Regions from separate parts of the Alteromonas sp. ABH4_457 genome, predicted to be linked through region 2. Evidence: predicted binding sites of a transcription regulator. Region 2 holds the regulator's gene; each other region holds the start of a gene.
What was found. The regulator sigma-54, encoded in region 2, starts transcription at its own class of promoters, with help from an activator protein. The targets are predictions, from matches to a motif close to GTTGGCACGNNNNTNGNNT.

Region 1: glnA (glutamate--ammonia ligase) is a predicted target of sigma-54. The motif match lies at 2,486-2,504, and genes of this name have one in related genera.
Region 3: flgB (flagellar basal body rod protein FlgB) is a predicted target of sigma-54. The motif match lies at 2,384-2,402, and genes of this name have one in related genera.
Region 4: ACXAGR_RS00920 (DUF2726 domain-containing protein) is a predicted target of sigma-54. The motif match lies at 3,062-3,080, and genes of this name have one in related genera.

What each region holds. Positions count from the first base shown of each region.
Region 1 covers NZ_JBSWXN010000001.1:204,367-209,459, reverse strand. The annotation lists gene typA (translational GTPase TypA) at 184-2,007, opposite strand; gene glnA (glutamate--ammonia ligase) at 2,575-3,984, shown strand; gene ACXAGR_RS00800 (DUF4124 domain-containing protein) at 4,086-4,595, shown strand; gene glnL (nitrogen regulation protein NR(II)) at 4,723-5,093, shown strand, end outside.
Region 2 covers NZ_JBSWXN010000008.1:354,831-359,923, reverse strand. The annotation lists gene ACXAGR_RS21530 (KpsF/GutQ family sugar-phosphate isomerase) at 1-219, shown strand, start outside; gene kdsC (3-deoxy-manno-octulosonate-8-phosphatase KdsC) at 219-773, shown strand; gene lptC (LPS export ABC transporter periplasmic protein LptC) at 770-1,333, shown strand; gene lptA (lipopolysaccharide transport periplasmic protein LptA) at 1,302-1,871, shown strand; gene lptB (LPS export ABC transporter ATP-binding protein) at 1,877-2,602, shown strand; gene ACXAGR_RS21505 (RNA polymerase factor sigma-54) at 2,698-4,182, shown strand; gene hpf (ribosome hibernation promoting factor) at 4,215-4,502, shown strand; gene ptsN (PTS IIA-like nitrogen regulatory protein PtsN) at 4,511-4,954, shown strand; gene rapZ (RNase adapter RapZ) at 5,001-5,093, shown strand, end outside.
Region 3 covers NZ_JBSWXN010000005.1:198,829-203,921, reverse strand. The annotation lists gene flgE (flagellar hook protein FlgE) at 1-736, opposite strand, end outside; gene ACXAGR_RS13670 (flagellar hook assembly protein FlgD) at 751-1,440, opposite strand; gene flgC (flagellar basal body rod protein FlgC) at 1,465-1,887, opposite strand; gene flgB (flagellar basal body rod protein FlgB) at 1,887-2,294, opposite strand; gene ACXAGR_RS13655 (CheR family methyltransferase) at 2,437-3,270, opposite strand; gene ACXAGR_RS13650 (chemotaxis protein CheV) at 3,290-4,210, opposite strand; gene flgA (flagellar basal body P-ring formation chaperone FlgA) at 4,376-5,093, shown strand, end outside.
Region 4 covers NZ_JBSWXN010000001.1:226,524-231,616, forward strand. The annotation lists gene ACXAGR_RS00905 (rhodanese-like domain-containing protein) at 45-455, opposite strand; gene ACXAGR_RS00910 (cobalamin biosynthesis protein CobD/CbiB) at 572-1,525, opposite strand; gene ACXAGR_RS00915 (5'-methylthioadenosine/adenosylhomocysteine nucleosidase) at 1,540-2,235, opposite strand; gene ACXAGR_RS00920 (DUF2726 domain-containing protein) at 2,396-2,983, opposite strand; gene ACXAGR_RS00925 (hypothetical protein) at 3,147-3,506, opposite strand; gene ACXAGR_RS00930 (FAD-dependent oxidoreductase) at 3,696-5,093, opposite strand, start outside.

The DNA.
Region 1 (5,093 bases), on a different contig from region 2:
TATCAGCATGCTACAGCAGCTCTGAACTATTTCTCTTTCCGGACATTCCGGCACTCAGTGTACACACATACATTGCCGGCTCCGGCGCAACATGAAGAATAAGTCTTATTCACCGGGATTGAAACAATACTTCAGGCGAAAAAAAAGCGTCCATCAGGACGCTTTTTCAAAAATACTCAGTACTTATTTCGCACGACCGGCACGTTTACGGTCGTTTTCAGTCAGCAGCTTCTTACGAATACGGATGCTTACCGGCGTAACTTCTACCAGTTCATCGTCATCGATAAATTCCAGCGCCTGTTCAAGAGACATCTTCACAGGTGGAACCAGAGTTTGCGCTTCATCAGTACCTGATGCACGCACGTTTGTCAGTTGCTTACCTTTCAGGGCGTTTACTGTCAGGTCATTGTCACGGCTGTGAATACCGATGATCATACCTTCGTAAACTTCAACACCGTGTCCGATGAACAGACGACCACGTTCCTGCAGGTTAAACAGGGCGTTTGTCAGTGCTTTACCCATTGCATTGGCAATCAGTACACCATTCTTACGCTTACCGATAGTACCGCCTTTGTGCGGACCGTAATGGTCGAACGTGTGGTACAACAGACCTGAACCGGAAGTCAGCGTCATGAACTCAGTCTGGAAACCAATCAGACCACGGCTTGGAATGATGAAGTCCATACGGATACGGCCTTTGCCATCCGGGTTCATGTCACGCATTTCTGCTTTACGCAGACCAAGCTGTTCCATGATTGAACCCTGGTGCTCGTCTTCACAGTCGATAGTCAGTGTTTCAAACGGTTCCTGCAGCTCGCCGTCAACTTCTTTCAGGATTACTTCCGGACGTGATACCGCCAGCTCGTAACCTTCACGACGCATATTTTCAATCAGGATACCTAAGTGCAGTTCACCACGGCCTGATACGCGGAATTTATCCGGGTCAGCGGTTTCTTCAACGCGCAGTGCCACGTTATGTACCAGCTCGTCCTGCAGACGCTCAAGGATGTTACGTGAAGTCACGTACTTACCTTCTTTACCGGCAAACGGAGATGTGTTTACCTGGAACGTCATGGTTACTGTTGGTTCGTCAACCGTCAGCGGAGGCAAGGCTTCTACTGTATTAACGTCACACACAGTATCAGAAATTTTCAGTTCGCCCAGACCAGTAATCGCGATGATGTCACCTGCGCTTGCAGAGTCGACTTCATGACGCTCAAGACCTAAGTAACCCAGTACCTGACCCACTTTACCGTTGCGCTTCTTACCATCAGCACCAACAACAGTAACCTGCTGGTTCATCTTCACGCTACCGCGCTTAACACGACCAACACCGATTACGCCAACATATGAGTTGTAGTCCAGCTGAGAGATCTGCATCTGGAATGCACCGGCAGGGTCTGCATTTGGCGCTTCAACCTGATCCACGATTAACTGGAACAGTGGCGTCATGTCTTCGCCTTTGGTGTCTGCATCCATTGATGCCCAGCCATTCAGTGCTGATGCATAGATAACCTGGAAGTCTAACTGCTCATCAGTCGCACCTAAGTTATCGAACAGGTCAAAAACCTGATCCATTACCCAGTCAGGACGTGCACCCGGCTTGTCAATTTTATTGATTACTACGATTGGCTTCAGACCCTGAGCAAACGCTTTTTGCGTTACGAAACGGGTTTGCGGCATAGGACCTTCCTGCGCATCAACCAGCAGCAGTACACAGTCAGCCATCGACATTACACGCTCTACCTCACCACCGAAGTCGGCGTGTCCCGGGGTGTCTACGATGTTGATGCGGTAGTCATTCCAGTTAATGGCGGTGTTTTTCGCCAGAATGGTAATACCACGCTCTTTCTCGATGTCGTTAGAGTCCATTACCCGTTCCTGGGCTTCGCCACGGCTTTCCAGCGTACCGGATTGCTGTAACAGTTTGTCAACCAGAGTCGTTTTACCATGGTCAACGTGCGCGATAATCGCGATATTGCGTAATTTATTAATATCAGTGGTCATTGGGTCAAAGCCTTGGAAATCAGCGTTGCAGATGTAAGAAAAACATCAGGCAGATTTGATTGCTAAAACGGAATAGTAAAATGTGCGCGGATTGTACAGAAATTCCTTTCGCTTTGCGCATCTTTTTTTATTTTTCTTTGTGACACTTTTCTGGATTGTGTGCGGATCTAATTTATTCCAATGTTTTATCAATGATCCTACTAGTATCCGGGTTTGCTTTGTTCTAGTCTAAGCATCAGTTCTTATCTTCATATACTGCAATTTCTGCATTGTCACAGCCTTTATTCTTCTGCTCCGGTTCGAATCATTCCGGTACGGATAAATCACGGCTTAATAATGTTCAGCAGTCCGATAGAACCCGATGAATCAAAACACCCTTGCGCACCAAAATAGAGCTTCACCGCACCATTATAGTGCATTTGCGTTTGTGGATTTTTGTGCTACTGCCTGCTAAGCCGCGTTTTACCGTCTTCATGTAAGTGGCATGAAAATAGCTTTAATGATTCTCAATTATTTTGGAGTGAAATTGTTCATTCCACGTTTATTCTAATAAATCCGGAGGACACGATGTCAATAGAAAAGGCATTAGAGCTGATCAAAGAAAGCGAAGCTAAATTTGTAGACTTACGCTTTACCGACACTAAAGGTAAGGAGCAACACGTATCGATCCCTGCAGGTCTGGTCGATGACGAGTTCTTTGAAGAAGGTAAGATGTTTGATGGTTCTTCAATTTCTGGTTGGAAACACATCAACGAATCAGACATGATCCTGATGCCAGACGCAGCATCTTGCGTTGTTGACCCGTTCGCAGAAGAAACTCAGGTAAACATCCGTTGTGACATCGTTGAGCCGTCTACCCTGGAAGGCTACGACCGTGACCCTCGCTCTGTTGCACGTCGTGCAGAAGAGTTCCTGAAGTCTACTGGTATCGGTGACACTGCTTTCTTCGGTCCAGAGCCAGAATTCTTCCTGTTTGACGATGTGAAATTCCACACTGACATGGCGGGTTCTTTCTTCAAGATCGATTCTTCTGAAGCAAAATGGAACTCCGGTGCAGAATTCGAAGGCGGTAACCTTGCTCACCGTCCTGGCGTAAAAGGCGGTTACTTCCCGGTTCCACCAGTAGACTCAGCACACGACATCCGTGGCGCAATGTGTCTGGTTATGGAAGAAATGGGTCTGGTCGTTGAAGCTCACCACCACGAAGTAGCAACTGCTGGTCAGAACGAAATCGCTTGTGCTTTCAACACGCTGGTTAAGAAAGCTGACGAAGTTCAAATCTATAAGTATGTTGTACACAACGTTGCAAATGCATACGGTCAGTCTGCGACATTCATGCCTAAGCCTCTGGTTGGTGACAACGGTTCTGGTATGCACGTTCACCAGTCTATCGCTAAAGATGGCAAAAACATCTTCGCAGGCGACAAGTACGCTGGTATGTCTGAAGAAGCGCTGTACTACATCGGCGGTATCATCAAGCACGCCCGTGCAATCAACGCATTCACTAACGCTTCTACTAACTCGTACAAGCGTCTGGTACCAGGCTTTGAAGCACCGGTTATGCTGGCTTACTCTGCACGTAACCGTTCTGCGTCAATCCGTATTCCTTACGTAACAAGCGATAAAGCGCGTCGTATCGAAGTACGTTTCCCTGACCCGACTGGTAACCCTTACCTGGGCTTCACTGCTATGTTAATGGCGGGTATCGACGGTATCATCAACAAGATTCACCCTGGTGACTCTATGGATAAAGACCTGTACGACTTACCACCAGAAGAAGCAGCAGAAATCCCAACTGTTGCCAGCTCACTGGAAATGGCTCTGGAAGCGCTGGACAACGACCGTGACTTCCTGAAAGCCGGTGGCGTTATGACTGATGACATGATCGATGCATACATCGGTCTGAAGTCTGAAGAAGTAACGACTCTGAACATGTCTACTCACCCTGTTGAGTTCGACATGTACTACAGCGTATAAGCCATTCGCTGATTTGATTTGAAAAAGCCCGCATCTGCGGGCTTTTTTTCGCCCCGGCTTTTGCTAGACTGAGAATTCTTTCGTTGTGAAAATGGTGTCCGATGATACTTCGCATTTTGCTTGTCACCGCTTTATTCGTGCCTTCAGTACAGTCACAAACAATTTATAAAGTCGTGAAAGAAGACGGTACCGTTCTGTATACAGACGTGCCACAGGACGGCGCAGAGACCCTTGAGTTCGAAGCCAATACCAGTAATGTTGCAGACAGCCCCGACATCAAAGCCACGCAACAGACGCAATCCCGCGACAAACAGCCCAACTATAAAGTATCCATTTCCTCTCCGGAACCGGAAGCCACAATCCGCAATAACAACGGTCAGTTTTCTATAACAGCCGCTACCACCCCGGCCTTCCGTGGCCGTTACCGCCTTACTTTCGACGGCCAGCCAACCCGCATCAACAGTAGCGGTAAGTTTAACCTCGCCGGCATTGACCGTGGCGCCCACACTTATCATATAGACATAATTGATAATAAGGGCAAGACTCTTGCATCATCTCCTCAGCAAACACTTTATTTGCATCAGGCATCAGTGTTTATCAATAACAATTAGCGTTCTTTGGTGGCGCAGCCAGCGCACCATGCGGGTTCATCAGAAAATTTTATTTTGGTGCAATCAACACCGTTTGAACGCGTTAAACTATAATGCACTATAAAAGTGCAAATGAGGAATGCTCGGCATGCAAGCCACCGAGTTTGAAACAAACCATTTATTGAACAACCTGAACACAGCGTTGGTAATGGTCAACGAACGATTGCAAATCGTTTATGCCAATCACGCAGGGGAAGCGTTGTTCGAAACTGGGGTGAAGCAGCTCTCCGGACACAAGCTATCGGACTTTTTTGTGCCGAACGCCATCAATGATGCCCGTTTGCGGGCGGCAATTCGTCATGGCGAAGACTTTACTGAAAACGATTTACGTCTGTGCTTCAAAGACGGGCGTTGTGTATTGTCTGATCTCACTGTCACTAACCTGAATACCGATGACGGCCCTAAACTGATGTTTGAGGTGCGCCGTATCGACCAGCAACGCCGCATCTCCAGAGAAAA
Region 2 (5,093 bases):
CTGAGACGAATTCTGGACGCCAGAACCGACATTCATACCACTCCGGTAGCCAATGTTATGACCCGCGGCGGGAAAACTACCCGCTCCGGTACACTGGCAGTGGAAGCGTTAAATTTAATGGAAAAACACAAGATCAGTGCGCTGATGGTGGTGGATGAAAATGATCACCCCGTGGGCGCATTCAACATGCATATGTTGCTTAAAGCAGGAGTTCTCTGATGGGACATGAAGTCACTTTTTACGGTGTGATCAGTGAAGAGCGGTTTGAAAAACTCAAAGGGCTGAAACTGCTCGTTTGTGATATCGACGGCGTATTTTCTGACGGCAGAATTTATCTTGGCAACAATGGTGAAGAGTTAAAAGCCTTTCACACCCGCGATGGCTATGGCGTTAAGGCATTAATAAACAGTGGTGTGGACGTTGCTGTCATTACCGGCCGCGACTCGGCCATTGTAAAGAATCGCATGACCGCTTTGAATGTGAAGCACATTATTCAGGGTCAGGAAGATAAAGCCACGGCTATGGCTCAGTTGTGCGAAAAGTTGAATCTGGCGCCATCAGAGGTTGCAGCCATCGGTGATGATATGCCGGATCTTGGCATGTACCGGTTTGCCGAAACAAAAATTGCGGTGAAAGATGCCCATCCGGCCGTCACCCGCGAAGCGAACTGGATCACCACAAAAAATGGTGGATTCGGCGCAGTACGGGAAGTCTGTGATGTGATTTTACAGGCGCTCGGCACGCTGGACACCATACACGGGGCCAGCGTATGAACCGTTTAGGGATCAGTATTTCTGCGCTGTTTGTTATGGCGCTGCTGATGTACCTTCCGGTCTGGATGGCAGAAGAGCAAGCACCGGCGAAAAAAGCCGGAGCAGACGCTTTACGCCCTGCCTATAAAGCAAAGAATTTGACAACTACGCTGTATAACGAAGAAGGCAAACTCAACCACGAAGTCTTTGCCGCCTCTATGGAGCATTACGACCAACTAGGCTTTGTGTTATTCGACCAACCCAAATACACTGTCTATGTGAATGATGACGAGGCCCCATGGCAAGTCACCGCTGATGAAGGCACACTCTACAACGATGACCTGATCCAGCTGGAAGACAATGTGCTGATAAAAAGCCTGAACCCTGAAGAGTTTATCCAGACCATCACAACCAATTTTATTAAGGTGAATCTGGATGACAAAACCATGACTTCAGACCAGCCGGTAGATATACGCGGTGTACAGACCATCATTAAAAGTAACGGTTTCAATGCAAACCTGCGTACCCAACAATATGAGTTAATTGATCATGTGCAGACAATTTATTCCCCGGGCAGTTAGCCTTTTCGCAGCAATAGCGCTGCTTGCTGCTGCCGGTGAGGCAATGGCCGGCTCCGGTGATTTTGAAAAGCCTATTACCGTGGATGCTAAGTCACAGTTTATTGACGGTAAAAAGAAGAAATCGGTTTTTAAAGACGATGTGAAGATTACCCAGGGTTCACTCATCATTGCCGCAGATGAAGTTGAAGCCATCGCCAGTGAAGGCGAAGGGAAAGAGGTTTTTATTGCCCGCGGAAAACCAGCCACTTATTCTCAAACGCTGGATGACGGCGCAAAAGTAAAAGCCAGCGCAAATGAAATTCGCTACGAAGTAGCCAAACAACTTATTTCCTTGCAAGGTGATGCGAAAATCCAGCAAGATACCAGCATGGTCCAGGGAGATAGCATCACCTATGACATGTCAAAAGAGCAACTTCTGGCAACCGGCGGTGAAAGTAACAGCAACGGCCGGGTAACCACGGTTTTCCGTCCTGACACAGTTAAAGAGCTGAAGGAAGAGAACAAGACTTCAGACAGCAACGAAAACGAGGGTAACTGAGTTACATGGCAACCCTGAGTGCGACTCACCTGGCAAAGTCGTATAAATCACGCCAGGTCGTCCGTGACGTTAGTTTATCGGTTTCTACCGGACAGATAGTAGGTCTGCTGGGTCCTAACGGTGCAGGTAAAACCACAACGTTTTACATGATTGTCGGTCTTGTGCCACTGGACAAAGGCAAAATCCTCATTGATGAGCAGGAGCTGACGCACCAGCCAATGCACGAACGTGCCCGCCGGGGAATTGGCTATTTACCCCAGGAGGCATCCATTTTCCGCAAGCTGACCGTACATGAAAACATCATGGCGATATTACAGACGCGTAAAGACTTAAAAAGTCATCAACGTGAACAGGAAGCGGATGCACTACTTGATGAATTTAATATTAACCATATACGTAATAGTACAGGTATGAGTTTGTCGGGTGGCGAACGCCGCCGGGTTGAAATTGCCCGCGCACTGGCAGCCAATCCGCAATTTATTTTGCTCGATGAACCCTTCGCCGGAGTTGACCCGATTTCGGTTAATGATATAAAGAAGATCATTCAGCACTTACGGGACAGAGGTATCGGTATCCTCATCACCGACCACAATGTCAGGGAAACCCTTGATGTGTGTGAAGAGGCCTATATCGTCAGTCATGGAGAACTGATTGCTCAGGGCACCGCAGAACAGGTATTAAGTAATCAAAAAGTTCGTGATGTATACCTTGGTGAGCAATTCAGGCTATAGTTAAGATATCGGGATGAGCATTTAGCGGAGATTTCGCCACCGGCACTCACACCGCTACAACCGGATGTCCTTTTTAGAGTTTATATAAGACGTAGATGAAACCATCTTTACAGTTAAAATTTAGCCAACAACTAACAATGACGCCTCAGCTTCAGCAGGCGATCAAGCTATTGCAGTTGTCTACGCTGGACTTACAACAAGAAATTCAGGAAGCTCTCGATTCTAATCCTTTGCTGGAAGTCGACGACAGCTCCGACAACGATGTAATTGAGAAAAATAACATCGACAATGATGACAGCATGCAAGAGTCTGCAACAGCCTCATCTTCTGACAGCATGGATACCGGTGAAGCACTGGAAAAGAATGATTTACCGGATGAGCTGCCCATCGACAGTACCTGGGATGAGTACATTTCTGCGTCTTCTGCCCCCGCGCCCGGCCCTTCCGGGGGTGATGATGAACAAATCTTTCAGGGTGAAACCACCGAAAATATTCAGGACCATCTGCTGTGGCAAATGCGTCTGACACCTTTTTCTGACACAGACCGCGCCATCGCGCTGGCGATCATCGATTCCATTGATGAGTCCGGCTATCTAACGGTTACCGTTGACGACATTCTGCAAAGCGTAAACAGTGAAGATATGGAAGAGCCCGTAGAAGAAGATGAGGTTGAGTGCGTACTTAAACGTATTCAGCTATTTGATCCTCTCGGTTCCGGCTCCCGCACACCGCAGGAGTGCTTGTTAGTTCAGCTGGCGCAATTTGCACCGGAAACACCGTGGCTGGAAGAAGCCAAACTACTGCTCAGAGAGCATTCCGATCTGTTAGGCAGTAAAGATTACCGTACGTTAATGCGTAAAACCCGCCTGAAAGAAGATCAGTTACGGGAAGCGATGCGTTTGCTGCAAACGCTTAATCCCCGTCCGGGCAGTGCATTAATTACGAAAGAACCCGAATATGTCATTCCGGATGTATCGGTTGCGAAGAAAAATGGCCGTTGGGTTGTAGAATTAAACCCCGACAGCCTGCCTAAGCTCAGTGTTAATCAGCAGTATGCTGCAATGAGCCGTAAAGCAAGAAACAGCAGTGATTCACAATTTATCCGCTCTCACATGCAGGAAGCAAAATGGTTTATTAAGAGCCTTGAGAGCCGGAACGATACGCTGCTGAAAGTAGCAAATTGTATTGTTCAGCAACAGATGGGCTTTTTTGAGCATGGCCCTGAAATGATGAAACCAATGGTGCTGAATGATGTCGCAGAAATGGTAGATATGCACGAATCTACTATTTCCAGGGTAACAACGCAGAAGTACATGCACACGCCCCGTGGTATTTTCGAGTTGAAGTATTTCTTCTCCAGCCACGTTGCCACTGAATCAGGTGGTGAGTGTTCATCTACAGCGATTCGCGCCCTGATTAAAAAGCTGGTTGCCGCTGAAAAGCCAAGCAAGCCACTGAGTGACAGCAAGATTGCTTCGTTGTTGGCCGATCAAGGCATTATGGTTGCCCGGCGAACAATAGCAAAGTACCGGGAATCCTTGTCGATCCCGCCGTCTAACCAACGCAAAAGCCTTATCTAACTTAAGGCTGCTCAAAATAAGGAAGACGAAATATGCAAATCAACCTTTCTGGTCATCACATTGAGATCACTGATTCTTTGCGTAATTATGTCGATACTAAGTTCAGCAAACTGGAACGTCATTTTGACCACATATCAAATGTGCACGTTATTTTAAATGTTGAAAAGCTTAGCCAAAAAGCAGAAGCAACGGTTCATCTTAGCGGCGCGGAAGTCTTCGCCTCTTCCGAAAATCAGGACATGTATGCTGCCATTGACAGCATGGTCGATAAGCTCGACAGGCAGGTCCTGAAACACAAGGAAAAGCTTAAAAAGCACTAATTGAATTCATGGATATACAAGCCATAGTCAGCCTGGACCGCACCGAGTGTGCGGTCCAGTGCAATAGCAAAAAACGCATTCTCGAAATCATCAGCGGGATTGCAGCTAAAAATAACCCCGATGTTGATGAAGCCACCGTGTTAAGTAGCCTGCTGGCCCGTGAGCGAATGGGCAGCACAGGTATAGGTAACGGCATAGCCCTCCCCCACGGTCGCCTGGCCGGACTGGAAAATGTCATCGCCATCGTAGTTACCAGCACACCCGCCATCGATTTTGATGCTATCGACAACAAACCTGTGGATATTTTCTTTACTCTGCTTGTCCCTCAGGAACAAACCGAAGGACATTTACAAACTCTGGCCATGGTTGCCGGAAAACTCAGCGATAAAGAAACCATAAAAACTATCCGCAAAGCTCAGACAAGTGATGATATTATTCGCGCATTACAGTAACTTAGTGTAATACGCACCGACAACACGTGACTTCAGGAGAAACGGCGTGAAGTTAATCATCATCAGCGGACGTTCCGGTTCAGGAAAATCAGTAGCACTTCGTGCCCTTGAGGATCTGGGGTACTACTGCGTCGATAAT
Region 3 (5,093 bases), on a different contig from region 2:
CCGGGTCTGAGTTAGTCCCGTCAGAGTTCACCAGATCGACGAGATTGTCATCAATGGCAGTAGCAACATACCAGTCATTAGTGGTTGTAGCCGCCGGGTCTTTGATGAAATAGTAAGTCATTACATGGCTGTCACCCAGTGAATCGTAAACGGTGACTGATGTGGCCGCGTTATAAGTCAGCGGATCGTCCGGATTAAATAATGTAGGGTCTAGTGCCTGATCCCCTGCCGGCAGGTTCATCCGGATATCCACTTCGCTTGTTTGTTGCGGCGAACCGGATGAGTCAGGAATGCGTACGGGGATAGTAGTACTTAATGCTACAGATGAACTTGTGCCATCTGTATTTACGGGAAACCCTAATAAGTTGTCACCGTTACTGTTAACCACGAAGTTATCTTCATCCAGCTTGAACTGTCCGGCACGGGTAAATGAGAAGTCCCGTGATGTGATTTCAGGCACCGTGGCAAAGAAGCCGTTACCTGTGATCGCAAGATCCAGAGAAGTATTAGTAAACTGTAAACTACCCTGAGAAAACTGCTGTGCCACATCTTGTGTCAAAACACCGTCACCGACTTTTGTTTTACCGCCTGCCAGCAATGACGATGCATAGACATCACCAAATTCTGCGCGGGACTCTTTAAAGCCCACCGTGTTGACGTTCGCGATGTTATTGGCGGTTACGTCGAGATCTTTCTGCGCGGCTGCAACGCCACTAAGTGCAATATTAAAAGACATAACTCTTTCTCCTGTTAACTGCCTATCTGGATGACGTCGCTGAGATTGATACTCACATCACCCGCCAAATTCAAAATAATGCCCTGACTGCTGCCAGTCATGCTGACACTGCCTACCTGCCGGTTAATAGCAGTAGGAACAGATGTTCCTTCATTGTCGACGGTGCCGTTAGCATTAACCACATATTCTCCGGCCGGCATAGGATTGCCGTTTGTGTCTGTTCCGTCCCAGTTAAACTGGATATTTCCTGCCGCCTGCGTTCCCGCATCAATGGTCTTAACAATTTCACCATATTGATTCTCGATGGTGATCTTCAGATCCTGAACGGTCTGTTCGTTAACCAGTACGCCACTGAAGCCGGCACCTTCTTCTGCCATATAGCCTACATTACCTTCTACCAGCACCTGCTGACCAATCAGACTGGAAGCCTGCAATGCCTGGTTGGAGGTCATAGACGCGGCAAAGGATTCGAACTTTTCATTCAACTGGGAGATCCCGTCTGCCATCGTAAAAGATGTCATCTGGGCAACCATCTGATCGTTATCCACCGGTTTGGTTGGATCCTGATTCGCCAGCTGCTCGGTAAGCAGTGAGAAGAAGTCTTCCTGGGTCAGGCGCTGTTCGCTGCCATCGGCAACAGCTACACCTTCTTCCTGCCAGTAGAGCTCTGAATTTAAGCCGGTCGTATTTGAAATAGTACTCACGAAAATACCCTCTGCTCAGCGCTATTACTGACCGCGACCAAGCTGCAGTACCTGACGGAAAATACGTTTGGTTGTGTCAGCAACCTGAACGTTTGTTTCATAGCCTTTCGAAGCAGACATCATATTTGCCATTTCTTCGACAATGTTGACGTTGGGCTTGTAGATATAACCGTTTTCATCAGCCATGGGGTTATTCGGTGCATACTCAATTTGCAGAGGTGCATCGCTTTCCACTATACCTTTAACCTCAACACCCACGCCTTTGCTCTGTTCATCAGATGCTCTGGCAAGTTCTGCGGCAAAAACCGGGTAGCGTGCCTTGTAGGTTTCTTCGTAACTGCTGCTGACACTGTTAGCATTAGCAATGTTACTGGCGGTGGTGTTCAGACGAACACTTTCTGCTTCCATACCGGTACCGGAAATGGACATGACATTAAACAGGCTCATTAACTTTGCCCTCCACTTAAGGCCTTCTTCATACCTTTCAGTTTTCCTTCGAGAAATTGCAGGGTTGCCTGGTATCTCATTCCGTTATCCAGAAAGGCATTTCTTTCAGCCTGCACTTCAACGGTGTTGCCGTCCCCGGTGTCGGGCTGATTTGGGATTCGATAATCGATGTCGAAGCTGTTGATATTGAGACCGCCACCAATATGATTTTCATGAGTGCGTTGCAAAGAACCCTGGCGCTGTTCACTGCGGGCGCTTTCCATGGCTTGCTTAAAGTCTATATCGCGGGCTTTGTAGCCGGGGGTGTTTGCGTTTGCCAGATTACCGGCAATCACTTCCATCTTCTGCTCTCTGATATCCAGCGCTTTTTTATGGAAACCGGTCAGATTGTCTAGGTTGATGGCCATGTAAAACACTCCACAGGCAAAGATTTCAACAACATCGAATTAAAAAGAGACTCAGAGTATGAATCGTCGTTTTCTTATTGTTGAAAACTTTGCAAATGAAGTGCCAAGTATTTTTTGACGCCCCGGGCGGGGCGTCAGGAGATTATTTATTTCTTTGATAGTAAAGGCCGGGATGGCACTTCACCATGGTAAAGTGAGATCCGGCTTCACCAATAGATTCGGAAGCGCCGAGGAACAAAATCCCCCCGGGCTGCATCTGGGCGGCAATTTGTTGCAGTATCTTTTGTTTCACATCTGCCGGAAAATAGATCAGTACATTACGGCAAAATACGATGTCAAAGCGACCCAGGGCCGTATAACTGTGCAGCAGATTCAGGCTTTTAAAAGAAACCATTCTGCGTACTTCCTCATTGACCTGAACCATCCCCTCACTGTTGGGAGAGAAATAGCGTTGACGGCGTTCTGCCGATAACCCGCGGGCCAGAGAAAGTTCGTCATACACACCTTTGTTACACTTCTCCAGCATGGCCGACGACAAATCTGTGCCGGTAATTTCCACACCTGCTCTTAAAGCGCCGGGTTTTTGCCGCTGAAATTCCAGTACTGACATAGCGATGGAGTACGGCTCCTGTCCTGAGGAACAGGCAGCACTCCAGATCCGCAACCGGCGATTTTCACTGGCGTACTGCGGCAAGATATTATTAATAAGTAACTCGTAGGGATAATTATCACGAAACCAGAGAGTTTCATTGGTGGTCATGGCATCCAGAACGGATTGCAACAAATTACGGTTTCCACCCCGTACCACAGCTGCAATCAGTCCGTCCAGGCTGTCGTAGTCGTATTCGTACATCAAAGACGACAAGCGGCTACGGACAAGATATTGCTTGTTGTCGCCTAATGAAATGCCACACTGTTGCTGCAGAAAAGTTCCGAATTGACGGTAACTGTCGGCAGACACTTCTTTATTTTTCAAGCTTCCCTGGCCTCGTCAATCAATTAGACAACCATTTACCTACAGCAGTAGCAAGTTCATCAGGATGGAATTTTGCAATGAAATCATCGGCACCGACTTTTTGCACCATCGCCTGATTGAATACCCCGCTTAATGACGTGTGAAGAACCACTTTTAATTTCTGCAATTCGGGGGTGTTTTTAATTTCAGCCGTCAGTGTGTATCCGTCCATTTCCGGCATTTCTATATCGGAAACCAGTACGCCCACTTTATCTGTAACGTCGCCGGTTTCAGCAGCAATCTCTTTGAGACGGTTCAATGCTTCCAGGCCATTCTTAGCCAGCTCCATTTTCAGTCCCAGTGCCGTCAGCGCTTTTTTCACCTGACTGCGGGCAACTGAAGAGTCATCGGCAATGAATATAATCTTATCTTCCTGAGCAGTGGTATCCAGCCCGGCGATAACATCTTTACTAACCTCGGCTTTGAGGGGAGAAATTTCGTTAAGAATTTTTTCTACGTCCAGAATTTCCACCAGCTCTTTATCCACTTCCGTAACGGCAGTAAGATAACTGGCGCGACCCGTCCCCTGCGGCGGTGGCATAATGGCATCCCAGTTCGTATTGATAATGCGTTCAACCGCGCCAACCAGAAAGCCCTGTACTGAGCGGTTGTACTCTGCAATAACGATAAACGCTGTTTCGAGGTTTTCAATCCGTCTGCCGCCTGTTGCCATGCTCAGGTCGATGACAGAAATGGTTTGCCCGCGGATATGCGCAATTCCCCGTACCAGTGAATTCAATTTAGGCATTGCTGTCAATGGCGGGCACTGCAGTACCTCCCGCACTTTGAACACGTTAATACCAAAGCGCTGACGGCCGTTGAGTCTGAACAACAGTAGCTCCAGCCTATTCTGCCCCACTAACTGCGTGCGCTGGTTAACGGAATCAAGAATGCCTGACATACATCACCTCTAATTTAAATTGGGCACGAACATTGCGTTTCACCATATCACTTAATGTTTAAAAACAGAATCGCCAAAAAAGTGACACTTTAACCATTACGAATCTAAGGGTTCTGCTTTTAATCATAGTCAAAATACAATGAACTGAACACGAAAAAAGTCATCATGCAGAAAAAGTTATCGAAATTATTGCAGAAATCTTTAAGCAGGCCGCTGATGGTTATGTTGCTGATGATGCTAAACATAGCCAGTATTCCGGCATTTGCCCAATCTTCAGCGCAGATGCGGGAAAAAATTCAGCAGGAAGCTCAGGCTTATCTGTTAAGCGCTATTGGGGACGCTCACGGCGACGATAATATTCAGGTAAGTATTGTGCCAGTTGATGACCGCATTCAGATCCCAGCCTGCCATACGCCTTTTCAGTATCACGCAGACAGCAGCGCCCTCACCCAGTCCTATATTTCAGTAAGAGTGAGTTGCGGCAACAATGACTGGTATCTGTTTACCAACGCACGGGTTGCGCGGACCCGCACGGTGGTGGTGACCTCCGGTCTTATCAGTCCTGGCACAGTGCTGACATCAGCAAACCTGAAGCTGGCTGAAGTAGACATTAACCAGTTACGGCACACCAGTTATATGTCGCAAAAGGAGCTTATCGGCGCGAGAATGAAAAGACGGGTCCGTGACGGCCAGCCTGTACAGGCAAATATGCTATGCTTTGTCTGTAAAGGTGATCGCATCACCATCCGTGCTCAGGCCGCGGGAATGCAGGTGAAAACGGCCGGCATCGCTAGACAGGACGGGGTAATAGGCGATAGTATTCAGGTAGTTAACGCATCGTCGAAAAAGACGCTTATCGCTGAAGTTGCCAGCACGCAAACAG
Region 4 (5,093 bases), on a different contig from region 2:
GAATACTACCAGCTTAATCCGGTTTCTGCCATACAGGCAAGCAATCACATTCTCTCTACGGGCAAACCGGCTTCTGTCCAGCCCAGCATATCGCCTTCAAGGTGACTGATACCGGTGAACTGCTTCTGTTCCAGCATCTGCATTGCTATTTGCGCCCGACGCCCGGAGCGGCAGTAAATAATGATAGGTTTGTCTTTGGCATCATTCAGCTGTTCCACATACTCGCCGATGGCTTCGTGAGGCATGTTGATGGCGCCGGGAATATGGCCGTCAGCGTATTCCTGCGGAGTACGCACGTCGATGAGTAACCACTCGTCGGCTTTCACTTTTTCCAGCATGAAAGGCGTTGCCTGAACTGAGCGGAATCCGTCGGCTTCGGCTTCTTTTGGCCAGTAAAAGGTTGTTGCAACAACGGCAACGATAATAAGAGCAGAAACAACAATGATTTTGCGCATGAGGTTATCCGTCACTATGTTCCGTATATCTGTTTTAACTTGTGTTTCCGGTGCAGTGTACACTATCTGAACAAGGCGTGCAGAACCCTTTTACATCCCGGGCAGTTAGCACAGTATTAAAAAGCATATAGTGCGTGCAGGGCAGAAAAGATCACAACAGTGATCCCCAGCAGCAGTAAAACCGCTCTGGTAACAGCCTGACGACAATGTGTCATGTCTGAAAAGCGCACCTCGCGGTGACCGCCGACCCGGCTGTACCGGATCATATTCCCTGAGTAAATGGCCGGGCCACCCAGCCGGATCCCTAAGCTCCCGCCACATAACGCCAGCAGCAGTGAGGTGCTGTCTCTGGATCTTGCCTGTGAGAGCGCTTTAAATCCGGCAACCGGATGTGTTGACAGTGCCAGTAATATTGCACCGGTAAATGCAGGGACCAGCGAGAGCAGCCGGGTGACCCTGCGAACGGGCAGGGCAAACCAGTAGAAGCCGGGGTTTCGCCAGTGCCACTGCCAGCTGAATAAGAGCAGCAGACGATACAGCAGTGCTGCCACCGGACCGGCAATCAGAAACCAAAAAACCACACCGCAAAACTGGTAGCAGAACCTGAGCAGTAAACTTTCCATGGCAGCTTTAGCAATACCGATATCTGACAGACGAGCACAGTCGCGGGCGACGAAGTGGGACACCATTTCTCTGGCAAGGACTTTCTTTTCTCTGCCAAGGGCGGTGACGACAGCATTGTAGTGCCATCTCACCTGAGCGAAGTCCATGACGCAGAGCAAAATGACTGCTTCGAAAAACAGCGGATATTCAGCCATGGTAACCAGCAAACCGGTAAGCACAGTGAAAGGCACGATAAGTACAATGGCACCCAGTGCGCCGGATATCCGGTGTTGGGAAGGGCTGTCAGTGGATTTGGGTTTTACTTTTGTCGCCATCCCGGCCGCCAGCAGGCGGAATACGGTTAACGGGTGGTATTTGGGAGGCCAGCGCCAAAGGCTGTCGATGGCGATAACCACCAACAGCAGGGCGAGATTTTGTAATAAGGGGCTGTGGAGCAGGGCGTCCATGCTTAACACTATGCTCAGGCTAAACGGGCAATCATTCCCATAACCAGTTCAGCAGAGTGCTTCGCTGCGGTTTCCAGATATGCCTCGAAGGACACTGATGATGTCTTGCCGGCGATATCAGACAAAGAACGGATCACCAGAAACGGTGTTTCCAGCATAAAACAGGTTTGTCCGATGGCTGCGCCTTCCATTTCACAGGCCTTCATTGCCGGAAAAGTGTCTTTAATTTTCTGTGCCGCTTCATCTGAACCGACAAAGGAATCGCCGGTACAAATCATGCCAGTGGTGTTCTGGATATGGGTGATGTCCTGTGCCGCGGCGGTAGCAGCTTCAACAAGCCGGGGATCGCAGTCGTATTGTGGCGGCATACCGGCACATTGCCCAAGTTCATAACCAAAATGGGTAATATCCACATCGTGATATTTCACTGCACTGCCGACGACCACATCACCGATATTCAGCGCCGGATCGAAGCCGCCGGCTGAACCGGTATTAACAACATAATCAGGCGTGTATTGCTCGATAAGTGCTGTTGTGGCAAGGGCTGAAGCAACTTTACCAATACCGCATTTTACCAGCACGACTTCAGCGCCATGCAGGGTGCCGGTGTAAAAGGTCAGATGTTTCCACTGTCGGGTTTCACAATCTGTCAGAGATGCCTGTAACAGTGCAATTTCCTGATCCATTGCGCCAAGAATACCGATTTTCATAAATATGTTCCGTCGATGTACCGCCCGGCGAACTGGGTGTGCGCGGGTCCGTTAAGTCATGATTGTTAATGGTAATATGAAAGTGAAGAAACTGACAGAAATTAGGGGAAAATGGGTCGGTACCTTGGGGAGAATACCGACCCGGAGAGTAAAAGGTAAATTAAGCAGCCGCTGCCCGGCTTGAACGCACCGGACGTGTCGGGCGTTTATTCGGTGCAGGGTTAAGCGTCGGCGCCTGTGCAATACGTTGCTGTTTGCGGCGGTAAGGCACCAGCTTGCTTTCGATACATTCGCGGATCTCTTCAGTGGTATAACCGGTTTTCACCTTAATGCGCACATGAGGCAATCCTGCTGCATCCAGCGCGCCGCTGACAAAAAAGTCGCGCTGGGATTTGTATTTGTTCTTGCCATCGTTATAAACAAGGTCGATAGCCATAACAGGCGTCATGTCGTCGCGGTCACATAATACGTAATCCAGTTGCTTTGACGACGCCCGTGACATGGCGCTGGAGCCTTGTTTTTTACTGGCTTTAGCTCTTACTGCCAGTACATCGCTCAGGCGTACCCTGCAGACGATGCGGAATTCACGGCCCACCGCCTGCTCAATCAGTTTCAGAAAATTATGTTCTACCGGTGTGAACAGCTGAGGTTTACTGCGAAAAGGAAAGCTTACACCGCTGTCCGACAATTTCATGGCGCCCAGAGCCACCACAATCAGTAACATCATTAAAATTATAGCCAGTTCCATATTGATCCCCGCGAAAGCAAAATCACATACGTCAAAAAAGTGACGTTTTGTGTCGTGAATTAGTCAACAAGCTGGATTTTGCAAAGGAAGTGCCAGACCGCTAAAAATTTGCAAGGTCGGGAGAGCGTCCGGCACAGAGGAGCTGGGAAGAGGCTGACAGGTCTCAGTTGGCCTTAACAATCATCATATCTACCTGAGAACCTTCGTGATCAGGGGAAATGATAACCCGCACACTGTCGTTAGCTGCAGTGAGTAACGTTCTGCCCTGTACTGTTGCTGCGACCTGCATACCGGGATACTGCGCCGTGTAGTAGTCGATGAGTGTTTGCTGTGGTGTCGCGGAATAAAACACCAGCGTGGCAGGCAGTCCGCTGTCGAAAACCTGACATTGCTTTGCGTCATCCGGCATGGTCAGCGTGTGAAAGTCTGCCGGACAGGCGGATGTGTCAGGCGCTGCAGCCACAGATAACGAAGCCGTACACAGCAGAGTCGCTGCAATCATACTGCACGTCTTTTTGTTCATTTTTACTCTCCCTTTATTAAGCGGAATGGATGCTTAACAGATGAGTAAAACTATAGGCAAGAACCCCTTAACCGGCAATAAAGCATAGGTATACCGGCACACACTCAAGTATCGGCGGTTGATCTTCAGAAACGAAAAAAGCCACGGAATTCTCATCCCGTGGCTTTCGTTTTTTTGCTTTGAGCCGTATTAAACGCCGAGGTAATCCATGATGCCGTCGGCCGCTTTACGGCCTTCGTCAATGGCGGTTACAACCAGATCACTGCCCCGAACCATATCGCCACCGGCGAAGATTTTCGGGTTAGCAGTCTGATAAGCGTACTTACCACCGGCAGGGGCGATAACACGACCCTTTTCATCCAGGATAATACCGTAGTCAGCAAACCAGCTGGCAGGGCTTGGCTGGAAACCGAAGGCGATGATAACCGCATCCGCTTCAAGCACGTGCTCTGAACCTTCCACCTCAACAGGACGACGACGACCGTTGATGTCCGGCGGACCCATTTCAGTTTTAACCAGTTTAACACCGGCTGCAGTGCCTTCACCGGTCAGCGCGATATCCAGCGGTTGTACATTGAAGACGAATTCCACACCTTCTTCTTTCGCGTTCTGTACTTCCTTGCGTGAACCGGGCATGCTTTCTTCATCACGGCGATAAGCACAAATTACGCGTTTTGCGCCCTGACGGATAGACGTACGTACGCAGTCCATAGTGGTATCACCACCACCCAGCACAACAACGGTTTTGTCTTTCATGTCGACAAAATCAGCAGGATCTTTTTCCAGCCCCATTACACGGTTAGTATTCGCAATCAGGAACGGCAGGGCATCGAAAACGTCTTCAACGTGCTCATTGTCGAATCCGCCTTGCATGGACTTGTACGTACCCATACCGAGGAACACTGAATCGTATTCATCAAGCAGCGCCTGGAAGTCGATATCTTTACCGATTTCAGTATTGAGTCTGAACTCCACACCCATTTCGGTGAAAATTTCACGACGACGTTTAATTACGTCTTTTTCCAGCTTGAACGAAGGAATACCGAAGGTTAACAGGCCGCCGATTTCTTCGTACTTGTCGAAAACAACCGGCTTCACACCGTTACGTACCAGAATATCTGCACAGGCAAGACCTGCAGGACCGGCACCAACGATAGCGACTTTCTTGTCTGTCCAGACTACGTCAGACATATCCGGACGCCAGCCCATTTCGAAGGCGGTGTCGGTGATGTATTTTTCAATACTACCGATAGTCACAGCGCCGAACTCGTCATTCAGCGTACAGGCACCTTCACATAAACGGTCCTGCGGACAGACACGGCCGCAAACTTCCGGCAAGCTGTTCGTTTTATGAGAAAGTTCTGCCGCTTCAATAATACGACCTTCATTCGCAAGACTCAGCCACTGCGGAATGTAGTTGTGAACCGGACACTTCCACTCGCAATAAGGGTTACCGCAGTCCAGGCAGCGGTCTGCCTGGCCTTCGGTTTGTGATTGCGTTAACGGTTGATAAATTTCAGCGAACTCACCCTTACGCACCATGATAGGTTTTTTCGGCGGGTCAATCCGTTCAACGTCAACAAATTG